2 linked regions of the Aliidongia dinghuensis genome follow. The protein of the gene in region 1 interacts with the protein of each later gene in a pairwise test. Links are inferred from orthologs where the notes say so. Each region holds a gene or a part of one and is shown in the gene's direction. Other genes may lie near its edges. The genes, in order: gyrA and gyrB.

Region 1 (6,303 bases):
TCGGCGTACGCTGGGCCGTCTGTGCCGCCTTCGGCGCTTATGGTATCGGCGCGCTCGCGTTCTGGTCGTTCGGGCCGGCTTCGCCTTACCTATGGGCGATCCCTCCGCTGCTGCTGATCGGGCTGGCGGCGGGCGTGATCTCGCCGGCCGCCACGGCGCCGGCCCTGGGTGCGGTCGAACACCGCCGGACCGGCGTCGCCGGTGCCGTGCTCAATGCCGGACGACAGGCGGGGGCGGCCATCGGCGTCGCGATCTTCGGCTCGCTGGTTGCGGCCTTTCCGTCGTTCGAGACCGGCCTCCATGCCGCGCTGGCGACGGCGGCAGCCGCTTCGTTCATCGCTGGGCTCGTCTGGTGGCGAGCGCTTAGGTCGTAACGACGGCGCCCTCGATCACCGCCTTGCGATGCAGCATGCGGAGCAGGTGGCGGTCCTGATCGGTGAGCCGGCCGGCCTTGAGCGCTTCGCGCATGGCGGCGAGCCTGAGCTTCAGGATGTCGGAGACCCGGCTCGCGGCCAGAAGCTCGTCGAGCTTGCGCAAGTCCGCCCGGTCTGGCACGCGCTTCGGGCCCGGCATGGTCTCGGCCGGTCCGAGCAATTCGTTCCAACCGCGCCCGCCCGCGCGCACCATGGCGTCGATGCGGCGTGCCGCGTTCAGGACCTCGCCATCGTGCGCGGAGCCCAGCATGCCGAGTAGCTTCACCAGCCGATCGCGGTCGAACTTGTCCGCCATGGCACCCGTCAGGTCGTGAGCAGCAGCAGCGAGCGCAGCTTCTCGGCGAGATCGGCCGGCCGATATGGCTTCTTCAGGAAATTCGCCGAGCTGACGAGGCCGCCTTCCTGCGGCTGGGTCTCGGAATAGCCGGAGGTGAACAGGATCTTGAGCCGCGGGCGGCGCTTCTGGATCTCGCGCGCCATCGAGACGCCGTCGAGCAGGCCAGGCATGACGATGTCGGTCAGCACGATGTCGATCTCCGGATTGGCCTCGGCCGCGACGAGCCCGGCGTCGCCGGTCTCGGCCTCGATCACCCGGTATCCCAGATCGTCGAGCACGCCGCAGGCATATTGCCGCACCGCCTCGTCGTCCTCGACCACCAGCACGGTCTCGCCGCGGCCGGGGCTCACCTGGCGATGAGCGGCGGCAGCGCCGGGGATGATCTTGACCATGGCGCGCGGCAGATAGATGAGCACGCGCGTGCCGGCGCCCTCCGTGCTCTCGATCAGAATATGGCCGCCCGACTGGCGCACGAAGCCATAGATCATGCTGAGGCCGAGGCCCGTGCCGCGGCCCTGCGGCTTGGTCGTGAAGAACGGTTCGAACACGCGGTCCAGCACCTCCTGCGGCATGCCGGTGCCGCTGTCGGTGACGGTCAGCAGCACGCAGGAGTCGAGGTCGGCCGGCAGGCCCAGCACCTGGCTCGGCTTCGGCTGGGCGTTCGCGGTCTCGATCACGATCCGGCCGCCGTCCGGCATGGCGTCGCGCGCGTTCAGGATCAGGTTGAGCAGCATGCTTTCGACCTGGTTGCGGTCGACCAGGCATTGCCAGAGGGCGGTCCCGGGCCGGAAGTCGATCTCGATCCGCTCGCCGACCGTTTTGCGCAGCAGGTCGCGGATGCCGATCACGACGGCATTGAGGTCGAGCGGCTCGGGCTGCAGCTGCTGCTTGCGCGAGAAGGCGAGCAGTTGCTGCGTCAACCGCTCGGCCCGGCTGGTCGCCATCGAGGCGGCCGAGGCCAGCCGCTTGACGTCCGGCCGGTCGTTGAGCCGCATTTCCAGAAGCTCGAGATTGCCGGCCACGATGGTCAGCACATTGTTGAAGTCGTGGGCGATGCCGCCGGTCAGCTGGCCCACGGCCTCCATCTTCTGGGCCTGGCGCAGGGCCTCCTCGAGCCCGCGCTGCTCCGTCGTCTCGTGCAGGAAGCCGACGCCGCCCAGGATCGTGCCCGCCTCGCCGTAGACCGGCGCGATCGTCGCCTCGAAAAAGCCGCGCCGGCCGGCCTTGGCGAAGACGAACGGCTCGTCCGAGAGGGTGACGGCCTCGCCGTTGATCGCCGATTCCATAGCGCCGACCACGCCGCTGCCGCCGTAGCCGGTACCGAACATTTCCGGCTGGTGCCCCAGGGTCTCGTCGGCCGTGACCCCGGTCATCCGCTCGAGCGCCGAATTCCACAGCGTCAGTTTCAGTTCCCGGTCGAATGCAAACACGCCTTGCGGCGAGCTGCGCACCAGGAGCTCGGAAAATTCTCGCTCACGCTTCAGGGCGGCTTCGGTCCGGTTGCGGTCGGTCACGTCGACCATGAGCGAGAAGGATTGGCCGAAGGCGCCGGTCGCATCGCGCTCGAGCCGCGATGAGAGCAGCACGTCGACGGTCCGGCCGTCCCGGCGCACGAATTCATAGGGCTCGTCGCGCACTTCGCCGGCCGCGAGGAACGCATCCCAACGGCCTTGCCGGAACCGCGCCGCCGATTCGGGCGCCATGAATTCGCTCAAGTGCCGGCCGATGACCTCGTTGCGCCGGTAGCCCAGCATCGCCAGCCAATAGTCGCTGACGCCGACGACGCGGCCGCTGACATCGAGCGAGTGCATCGGCGCCGGCGAGCGGTTGTAGAGCGTACGGTAGCGATCCTCGGATTCGCGCAGGCTCTCGACCGCGGCGTTGCGCTCGCGGATCTGCCGCGACAGGTCGTCGTTGACCCGCTCGAGCGCGCGCGGCGAGGGCAGCGCCAGCGCGCGCCGCATGGTCGGCCAGATGAGGATGGCCATCAGCACAGAGACGATCGCGGTCGCGGCCTTGGCGAGACCCTCGGCCGCATAGTCGGCGTTCCAGAGCGTCCAGACGCTGAAGAAATGGGTCGTGCCGCCGGCGATGATGAAAGTGGCGAATAGCGCGATCAGGCCGGTGAATTCGACGCTGCGCCGCCGCGCGAGGAAAACGATGAGCGCGATCGGGATCGAATAATAGGCAAGCCCGATCGCCGTGTCGGAGATCGCATTCAGCCACAGAAGATCCGGGCGCCCGAACAAGCAGGTACTGCGAGCCAGCAATGCCGAGTTGTCGAAAAAATTGGCGAGCGCGCTCATCGTGTCGGATTTTCCTTCAGCGCAAAGCCGTTCGATGCGGCCATCAGGGGGCGTTGAAAGGTGCGGTGCAACGAGAACGGAACCTCTCTATACCCCCGGATTGTTGCGGCGGGGAAACTTTGCTAGGGTCCGCCCCCGGCTTTGCCGTCCGCCGCTGCCGACCGCCCTCCTGACGAAGGGCGTCGTCGGCCGGCTGCAAGCGCCCCATCTCGAGTACGATTGCCCCGACCTTGGTCACGACACCGCCCACACCCACGCCCTTCGACATCACCCCCGTCACCATCGAAGACGAGATGAAGCGCTCGTATCTCGATTACGCCATGAGCGTGATCGTGTCGCGCGCGCTGCCCGACGTCCGTGACGGGCTGAAGCCGGTCCATCGCCGCATCCTTTACGCGATGAAGGAGACCGGCAACGAGTGGAACCGGGCGTTCCGCAAGTGCGCGCGCGCCGTCGGCGACGTCATGGGTAAATATCACCCGCACGGCGATTCGGCGATCTACGAGGCCTTGGCCCGTATGGCGCAGGATTTCTCCATGCGCCTGCCGCTGATCCAGGGCCAGGGCAACTTCGGCTCCATGGACGGCGACCGGCCGGCAGCCATGCGGTACACCGAGTCGCGGCTCGCCCGCGTCTCGGAATATCTGCTGACCGACATCGACAAGAACACGGTCGATTTCCAGCCGAACTACGACGACCGCACCGTCGAGCCTATGGTGCTGCCGGCGCGCTTCCCGAACATCCTGGTCAATGGTGCGGGCGGCATCGCCGTCGGCATGGCGACGAACATCCCGCCCCATAACCTGGGCGAGGTGATCGACGCCTGTTTCGCCTATATCGAAAACCCCGACGTCACGATCGACGAGCTGCTGCAGATCGTGCCGGGGCCGGATTTCCCGACCGGCGGGCTCATCATGGGCCGCAGCGGCGTGCGCGCCGCCGCGCAGACCGGGCGCGGCTCGGTCGTGATGCGCTGCCGGCACCATGTCGAGGAGATCCGCAAGGATCGCGAGGCGATCATCGTCACTGAGATCCCCTATCAGGTGAACAAGTCGCGCCTGATGGAGCGGATCGGCGAGGTCGTGCGCGAGAAGCTGGTCGAGGGCATCGCGGATCTGCGCGACGAATCGGACCGCGACGGCGTGCGCATGGTGATCGAGATCAAGCGCGACGCCTCGCCCGATGTGGTGATGAACCAGCTGTTCCGGCATACGCCGCTGCAGACGAGCTTCGGCGTCAACGCGCTGGCGCTGAACCGCGGCCGGCCGGAACTGATGACCTTGAAGGACGTCATCCGGCTGTTCGTCGAGTTCCGCGAAGAGGTCATCACCCGCCGCACGATCTTCGAGCTCGGTAAGGCGCGCGAGCGGGCCCATGTCTTGGTGGGCTTGGCCGTGGCCGTCGCCAACATCGACGAGGTCATCCGGCTCATCCGCTATGCGCGCGACCCGGCCGAGGCGCTGGAGCAGCTGACCTCGCGCGCCTGGCCTGCCGCCGACGTGGCGCCGCTCATCGAGCTCATCAACGAGCCGGGCCGCGCGGTCGGCGCCGACATGACCTACATGCTGTCGGAGCCGCAGGCCAAGGCGATCCTGGACCTGCGCCTGCAGCGGCTGACCGGGCTCGAGCGCGACAAGATCGCGGCTGAATTGAGCGAGATCGCCGGCAAGATCACCGAGCTTCTGGGCATCCTGCGCTCCAAGGAGCGCAAGTACGAGATCATGCGCACCGAGCTCAAGGAGGTGCGCGACCAGTTCACGACGCCGCGCCGTTCGACGATCGAGGATGTCGAGCACGAGACCGACGTCGAAGACCTGATCGAGCGCGAGGACATGGTCGTCACGGTCAGCATGAACGGCGCCATCAAGCGCGTGCCGGCCACGACCTATCGCGCCCAGCGCCGCGGCGGCCGCGGCCGCGCCGGCATGGCGATCCGCGACGAGGATTCGGTCAGCCAGCTGTTCGTCGCCTCGACCCACACGCCGGTGCTGTTCTTCACCTCGTCCGGCATGTTCTACAAGCTCAAGGTCTGGCGCCTGCCGGTCGGCACGCCGCAGTCGCGCGGCCGGGCGATCGTCAACCTGCTGCCGAACATCCAGCAGGGCGAGACGATCTCGGCCATTCTGCCGCTGCCCGAAGACGAATCGACCTGGGGTGACCTGACCGTCATGTTCGCGACGGCCAAGGGCAATGTCCGGCGCAATTCGCTCGCCGACTTTGCGAACGTCATGTCGAACGGCAAGATCGCCATGAAGTTCGAGGGCGAGGACGCCGACGACAAGCTGATCGGCGTTGCCGTCTGCACCCATGATGACGATGTGCTGCTGGCGACCCGGCGCGGCAAGTGCATCCGTTTCCAGGCCGATGACGTCCGAGTGTTCGCCGGCCGCAATTCCGTCGGCGTGCGCGGCATCAAGCTCCTGGGCGACGACGCGGTCATCTCGATGTCGATCATCGGCCATGTCGAGGTCGAGACCGCCGAACGCGATGCGTACCTGAGCCTCGCCAACAAGCGGCGCCGTGCCGCGGCGGGCGAGGCCGAGGCGGACGCGCCGGAGGGCGAGGGCGAAGAGGGCGACGTGGCCGAAGCCGCGGAGATTTCCGAGGCGCGCTTCGCCGAGCTCGCGGCCAAGGAGCAGTTCCTGCTCACTGTCTCGTCCAAGGGCTTCGGCGTCCGCACTTCTGCCTATCGCTTCCGCATCACCAACCGCGGCGGCCAGGGCATCGACAACATGGACGTAGCGCGGCGTGGCGACGAGGTGCTGGCCGTGTTCCCGGTCGAGCAGAACGACGAGATCGTGCTCGTGTCGAACGAAGGGCAGGTCATCCGCTGCCCGGTTCACGACATCCGGATCGCGGCGCGCGGCACGCAGGGTGTCGTGATCTTCCGCTTGGGCGAGAACGAGCGCGCCGTGTCGGTCGCCTGCATGAAGGACACCGGCGAGGACAGCGAGACGGAGGAAGGGGCGGAAGGCGAAGAGGCCGCGGCGCCGGAAGCGCCCGAGGGCGACGCGCCGACCGCCTGAGCGGACCCGGAATACGCGGACCAGCAGCAGGAAGGGAATCCCGGATGAGCCAGCCGCGTATCGGCGTCTATCCCGGCACGTTCGATCCGGTCACCAACGGCCACCTGGACGTCATCGTCCGGGCGGCTGCCCTGGTCGATCGCCTGATCGTGGGCGTCGCCAAGAACGACGGCAAAGGTCCGCTGTTCAAGACCGACGAA
Region 2 (6,053 bases), on another replicon or contig:
ATCCGGGGGCGGGCAGTGTAATCTCGCGTGATTCGAGTCCGTGCCGATGACCGGGCGGAGCAAGACGGATTCCTGCGGGGTTCCCCCAAGCCTTGATCAGAGTTTGCATTGATCCGAGACTGCCCGCCTGTATCCGTGCACCCGCCGTCGTCCAGTGACCCCGCCCCTCGATTGGACAATGCCTTGATGCCCGACGGTATCGCCGGATTGCCCTCGACTCCGGTCGAGGCCGCTCCCGCCGCGTGTCCTGCGAACGGCGCGCCGGTGGCTGTGCTCAGGCTCGACCTCACCGATTTCCGCTCATACGCGTCGGCCCGGCTCGAGGTCGATGCGCGGGCGGTCGTGCTGACCGGCCCGAACGGCGCCGGCAAGACCAATCTGCTCGAAGCAGTCTCGTTCCTGGCGCCGGGGCGCGGGCTGCGCCGGGCGCGTCTGGCCGAGATCGACCGGCGGCCGGAACTCACCGGGGGCGAACCGGACGGCGAGGATCCAGGTGGCGCGCATCCCTGGGCGGTCGCGGCCCGGCTCGCGACGCCGGACGGGCTGGTCGCGATTGGTACCGGGCGCGACGGCTCGAGCGAGTCGGGCGACCGGCGCCTCGTCCGGGTCGACGGCCAGGCGCTCAAGGGGCAGGCCGGGCTCGCGGGTTATCTCAATCTCGTCTGGCTGACGCCGCAGATGGACCGGCTGTTCCAGGAAGGGGCGTCGCCGCGCCGCCGCTTCCTCGACCGGCTGGTGTTCGGCTATCACCCGGACCATGCCGAGCGCCTCGCCGCCTATGAGCGGGCGCTGCGCGAACGGGCGAAGCTGTTGCGCGCCGGCGGGGCCGATCCGCAATGGCTCGCCGTGCTGGAGGAGACGCTGGCACGCGAGGGCGTCGCCATCGCGGCCGCCCGCCGCGAGATCACGGAACGGCTCGATGCCGCCGCGGCCCGGCCTGCCACGATGCGCCCGGCGACCGTCGGTCAGCCGGGCGCCTTCCCGGCGCCGCGGCTCGGGCTCGACGGCGGCATCGAGGGCTGGCTCGACGAGATGCCGGCGCTCGCTGTCGAGGATCGGCTCAAGGCGGAGCTCGCGGCCCACCGCCGGCTCGATGCCGAGATCGGCGGGGCTGCGGTCGGCCCGCACCGCACCGACCTCAAGGTGCGCCACGCGGCCAAGGGCGCCATCGCGGCCGAATGCTCGACCGGCGAGCAGAAGGCGCTGCTGATCGCGATCGTGCTGGCCCATGCGCGGTTGCAGACCGGGGCCAAGGGCACGGCGCCGGTCCTGCTGCTCGACGAGGTTGCGGCCCATCTCGACCGGACGCGCCGGCGGGCCTTGTTCGATGAGATCGAGGCGCTGGGCAGCCAGGCGTGGCTGACCGGCACCGACCGCGAGCTGTTCGCCGAGCTCGGCGGCCGCGCCGACTTCCTGACCGTCGCCGACGGCATGATCCAGCATGATGCGCCTCATGCCTGATCGCTGAGTTTGTCGATCGCCGGCTTCCGCAGGCATCTTTGCCCCGGCCTCGCCCGAATTTCGTTCCAGCCTATCCCTTCGACGTCCCATGCCCTCCCGGCCGGTGGCGTCCAAAGAGCCTCAAAGAGAATAGCGACCATGAGTGAGCCCGTTCCCCATCAAGACCCGTCGGCCGAGCAGTACGGCGCAGACCAGATCAAGGTGCTGCGCGGCCTCGACGCGGTGCGCAAGCGGCCGGGCATGTATATCGGCGACACCGACGACGGCTCGGGCCTGCACCACATGGTCTACGAGGTTGTTGACAATGCGATCGACGAGGCGCTCGCCGGCTGGTGCGACACGGTTGAGGTGACGCTCAATCCCGAGGGCTCGGTGACCGTGCGCGACAACGGCCGCGGCATCCCGACCGACGTGCACAAGGAGGAGGGCGTGTCGGCCGCCGAGGTCATCATGACCCAGCTCCATGCCGGCGGTAAGTTCGACCAGAATTCCTACAAGGTGTCGGGCGGCCTGCACGGCGTCGGCGTGTCGGTGGTGAACGCGCTGTCGAGCCGGCTCGACCTGCGCATCTGGCGCGGCGGGCAGGAGCACGCCATGAGCTTCGAGCACGGCGATGCGGTCTCGCCGCTCGAGATCGTGGGCCAGGCGCCGATGATGCCGGCCGACAGCAAGCGCGCCGGCGAGCCGCGCACCGGCACGGAGGTGACGTTCCTGCCGTCGACCGAGACCTTCACCAAGACCGAGTTCGACTACGCGACCCTGGAGCACCGCCTGCGCGAGCTCGCGTTCCTCAATTCCGGTGTCACGCTCGTGCTGACCGATGCGCGCACGGCCGAGCCCAAGGCCGTCACCATGTTCTACGAGGGCGGGCTCGAGGCGTTTGTCGCCTATCTCGACAAGGCGAAGCAGCCGCTGCATACGCCGGCGATCGTGGTCGCGGGCGAGCGCGACGGCATCACGGTCGAGGTTGCGATGCAATGGACCGACTCCTACCACGAGTCGATGCTGTGCTTTACCAACAACATCCCGCAGCGCGACGGCGGCACGCATCTCGCGGGCTTCCGCGGTGCCTTGACCCGCACCATCAACGCCTATGCGCTCGAAAGCGGCATCGCGAAGAAGGAGAAGGTGGCGCTGACCGGCGACGATGCGCGCGAGGGGCTCACCTGCGTGCTTTCGGTCAAGGTGCCGGACCCGAAATTCTCGTCGCAGACCAAGGACAAGCTGGTCTCGTCCGAGGTGCGCCCGGTGGTCGAGGCGATCGTCGGCGACAAGCTGCAGCAATGGTTCGAGGAGCATCCGGCCGACGCGAAGCGCGTCATCGCCAAGGCGGTCGAGGCGGCGGCCGCGCGCGAGGCGGCCCGGAAGGCGCGCGAGCTCACCCGGCGCAAGGGCGCGCTCGACTTCGCCAACCTGCCGGGCAAGCTCGCCGACTGCCAGGAGCGCGATCCGGCGCAGTCCGAGATCTTCCTGGTCGAGGGCGACAGCGCCGGCGGCTCGGCAAAGCAGGGCCGCAACCGCAAGTTCCAGGCGATCCTGCCGCTCCGGGGCAAGATCCTGAATGTCGAGCGTGCGCGCTTCGACAAGATGCTGTCGAGCCAGGAGATCGGCACGCTTATCACGGCACTCGGCACCGGTATCGGGCCTGACGATTTCAATGCCGAAAAGACGCGCTATCACAAGATCATCATCATGACGGACGCCGATGTGGACGGCAGCCACATCCGCACGCTTCTCCTGACCTTCTTCTTCCGCCAGATGCGCGAGGTCGTCGACCGCGGCTATCTCTACATCGCCCAGCCGCCGCTCTATCGGGCGAAGCGCGGTTCGTCGCAGGCGGTCTATCTGAAGGACGACGCGGCGCTCGACGAATATTCAATCACCTCCGGCTTGAACGGCGCGGTGCTGGTGCAGGCCGACGGCCAGCAGCGCGGCGGCAACGACCTGCGCGATCTCGTCGACCGGGCCAGGGCCTGCCGCAGCTGGGTCGAGCCGCTCGCGCGCAAGATCGGCAGCAAGGACCTGGTCGAGCAGGCGGCCATGGCCGGCCTGTTCGCGCCTGGCGCGTTCTCCGATCCGGAGCAGGCGGCCAAGGCCGCGGCCGAGACCGCGCGCCGTCTGGGTCAGCTTGCCGAGGAGGGCGAGGAACCCTGGGCAGCCGCGGTCGTCGAGGGCGAGGGCGTCGGCTTCAGCCGCGTCGTGCGCGGGCTGCAGCAGCGCTTCGTGATCGACCCGATCTCGGCCAAGAGCCAGGAAGCCCGCCGGCTCGACGAGCAGCGGCCTTATCTCCTGGGCACCTTCGCGGCACCCGCGACACTGCAGGCGCGCGACACGGAGACCAGGATCCCGGGCCCGACCAAGCTGCTCGACACGGTCGTCGAGTTCGGCCGCAAGGGCGTCGAGGTCCAGCGCTACAAAGGCTTGGGCGAAATGAACCCGGACCAGCTCTGGGAAACGACGCTCGACCCGAACGCACGCGCGCTGCTGCAGGTCAAGGTCAGCCACGAGGATTCGGCTGAGGAGGCGTTCTCCACGCTGATGGGCGACATCGTCGAGCCCCGGCGCGACTTCATCCAGTCGAACGCGCTCAACGTGTCGAACCTGGACGTTTGAACCTCTTTTGTGACGAGGGCCAGGCTTTACTCTTCGCAATTCCCGAAAGCTGCCAGTCCGCTCTCGGCCCGTCAAAGCTGAAGATCGGCCGGGCGGCAGAGCGCCCTGTGTTGTCGTTCGTCGCTTATCGAGCCCGTCCTGTGAGCGGACATTCATGGCAGTCACGAACGTCGGCAACTCGTTCGCCAAGGTCTCGGCGGAGCATGAGCAAGAGCTTGGGTGCCCAGGCCTATATGCTCGCATCGGCTAGGAAGATCCCCCTTTCTACGCCAACAGAAGCCCCACCACGCGATAGCTTTCGATCAACGCGTCAAACAGCGAGATGTCCGCGCGACTCCTCGCCATGAGCTGAGCGCCGGCGACGGCAGAGAAAATGGCGCGAGCCCGTTGTTCGCTTTCCTCGGGACCGACCACGCCGGCAGCGGAAAGCACCTTGCTCAGCCAAGCCACGTTCACATCAGCAAAGGCCTGGACCTCCTTTTTCACCGGGTCCGGAAGGTCGTCGTATTCGGCAGACATGAAACTGCAGAGGCAAAGCCGATTCCCGCTCTCAAGCGACCTACGAAAAATTTGCGGGTACCGGCGCAAACAGCCGACCGGATCGGATGTTTCCATCAGCATGGCGTCGAGATCGCCCATTGTGTCCTCCCAATAGCGCCGCGCCACCGCTGCGCCGAGGTCGGCCTTGCTCGGGAAATGATGGTAGATGCTCGCGGCCTTGATACCGACCTCCTCGGCGAGATCGCGAAAATTCAGCCCGCCGTAGCCGTGCGCCTGCGCACTCTGTCTGGCGGCCGCCAGGATCGCTTCCTTGGAGTTTATGCTCATCTCAATACCTTAACCGTCAACGCTCATCAGTCTACCATGTGTTAGGTAGGGCTTGATCGAGGAAATAAAAGCCCCATCTCCGGCCTACCAAGTGCTAGGTAGGAGATGCAGCCATGAGCAAAGAGATCATCTTTTTCGACGCGACCAAGCTGGCCGAACTGATCCGCACCCAGGAGGTCTCGCCGGTCGAGGTCGTGCAGGCGCACCTCGATCGCATCGATGCGGTGAACCCCAAGATCAACGCGATCGTCACAGTCGCCGACGGCGTGCTCAAAGCCGCGAAGGCGGCGGAGGCAGCGGTGCTGGCGGGCGAGGAGCTCGGCCCGCTGCACGGCGTCCCCTTCACGGTGAAGGATTCGATCGATACCGCAGGGGTGCTGACCCAGCGTGGTTCGCCGATCTTCAAGGGGCGCGTTCCCGACACCGACGCGACCAGCGTGGCGCGCATGAGGAAGGCGGGCGGTATCCTGCTCGCGAAGACGAACCTTCCCGAATTCTCCTACTGGATCGAAAGCGACAATCTGCTCAGCGGCAGGTCGAACAACCCCTGGGATCTCGAGCGCACGCCGGGCGGCTCGAGCGGCGGTGAATCGGCGGCGATCGCCGCGGGCATGTCGCCGATCGGTCTTGGCACCGATCTCGCCATCTCGGTGCGCGGACCGGCGGCGCAAACCGGCATCGTCTCCCTCAAGGCGACGCATGGTCGCGTGCCGATGACGGGCATCTGGCCGCGCGTGCCGCGTCGCTTCTGGCATGTGGGTCCGATGGCGCGCACTGTCCGCGACCTGGTGCTCGCGTTCTCGCAACTCGCCGGACCTGACGGCCTGGATGCCTTCGCCACGAGTACCGTCCAGTTCGATGCCGGAGCCGGGCGCTCGCCCCATCGTCAGCTCCGGGTAGGCTGGCTGGTCGAGCCCGGCTTCGGGCCGGTGGACCCCGAGGTCGCTGCTACGGTGAAGGCGGCCGCCGAGGCGCTCAAGGGCGTCGGCTGTTTCGTGGAGCCGGTGCGCATCCCGGCGCTCGAACGCGACTTCGCCCTCGACGTGTTCAACAGACTTCACGTGATGGAAATGAAGCCCGCGTTCGCGGAAGCCACCGCCGGACGCAGCCAGGACGAGCTCTACAAGATGGCCAAGACCATGCTCGCGCTG

Evidence for each region.
Region 2: the proteins of gyrA (region 1) and gyrB interact in binary tests that used the Escherichia coli proteins (3 or more experiments, as listed by UniProt). The link is inferred for Aliidongia dinghuensis from one-to-one orthologs.

The regions. Positions count from the first base shown.
Region 1 is NZ_BMJQ01000017.1:138,070-144,372, reverse strand. Bases 2,922-6,303 are described here. They hold gyrA (DNA gyrase subunit A), read left to right. Parts: upstream 2,922-3,307; coding sequence 3,308-6,103; downstream 6,104-6,303. Other genes in these bases: coaD (pantetheine-phosphate adenylyltransferase), read left to right, coding at 6,148-6,303; IEY58_RS27380 (hybrid sensor histidine kinase/response regulator), read right to left, coding at 2,922-3,077. In the rest of the region: IEY58_RS27390 (MFS transporter), read left to right, coding at 1-374; IEY58_RS27385 (hypothetical protein), read right to left, coding at 364-729; more of IEY58_RS27380, read right to left, coding at 738-2,921. UniProt on the Escherichia coli protein: A type II topoisomerase that negatively supercoils closed circular double-stranded (ds) DNA in an ATP-dependent manner to maintain chromosomes in an underwound state.
Region 2 is NZ_BMJQ01000015.1:87,326-93,378, reverse strand. Bases 1,205-4,336 are described here. They hold gyrB (DNA topoisomerase (ATP-hydrolyzing) subunit B), read left to right. Parts: upstream 1,205-1,599; coding sequence 1,600-4,074; downstream 4,075-4,336. Other genes in these bases: recF (DNA replication/repair protein RecF), read left to right, coding at 1,205-1,461. Outside these bases: more of recF, read left to right, coding at 187-1,204; IEY58_RS25195 (TetR/AcrR family transcriptional regulator), read right to left, coding at 4,339-4,902; IEY58_RS25190 (amidase), read left to right, coding at 5,016-6,053. UniProt on the Escherichia coli protein: DNA gyrase negatively supercoils closed circular double-stranded DNA in an ATP-dependent manner to maintain chromosomes in an underwound state.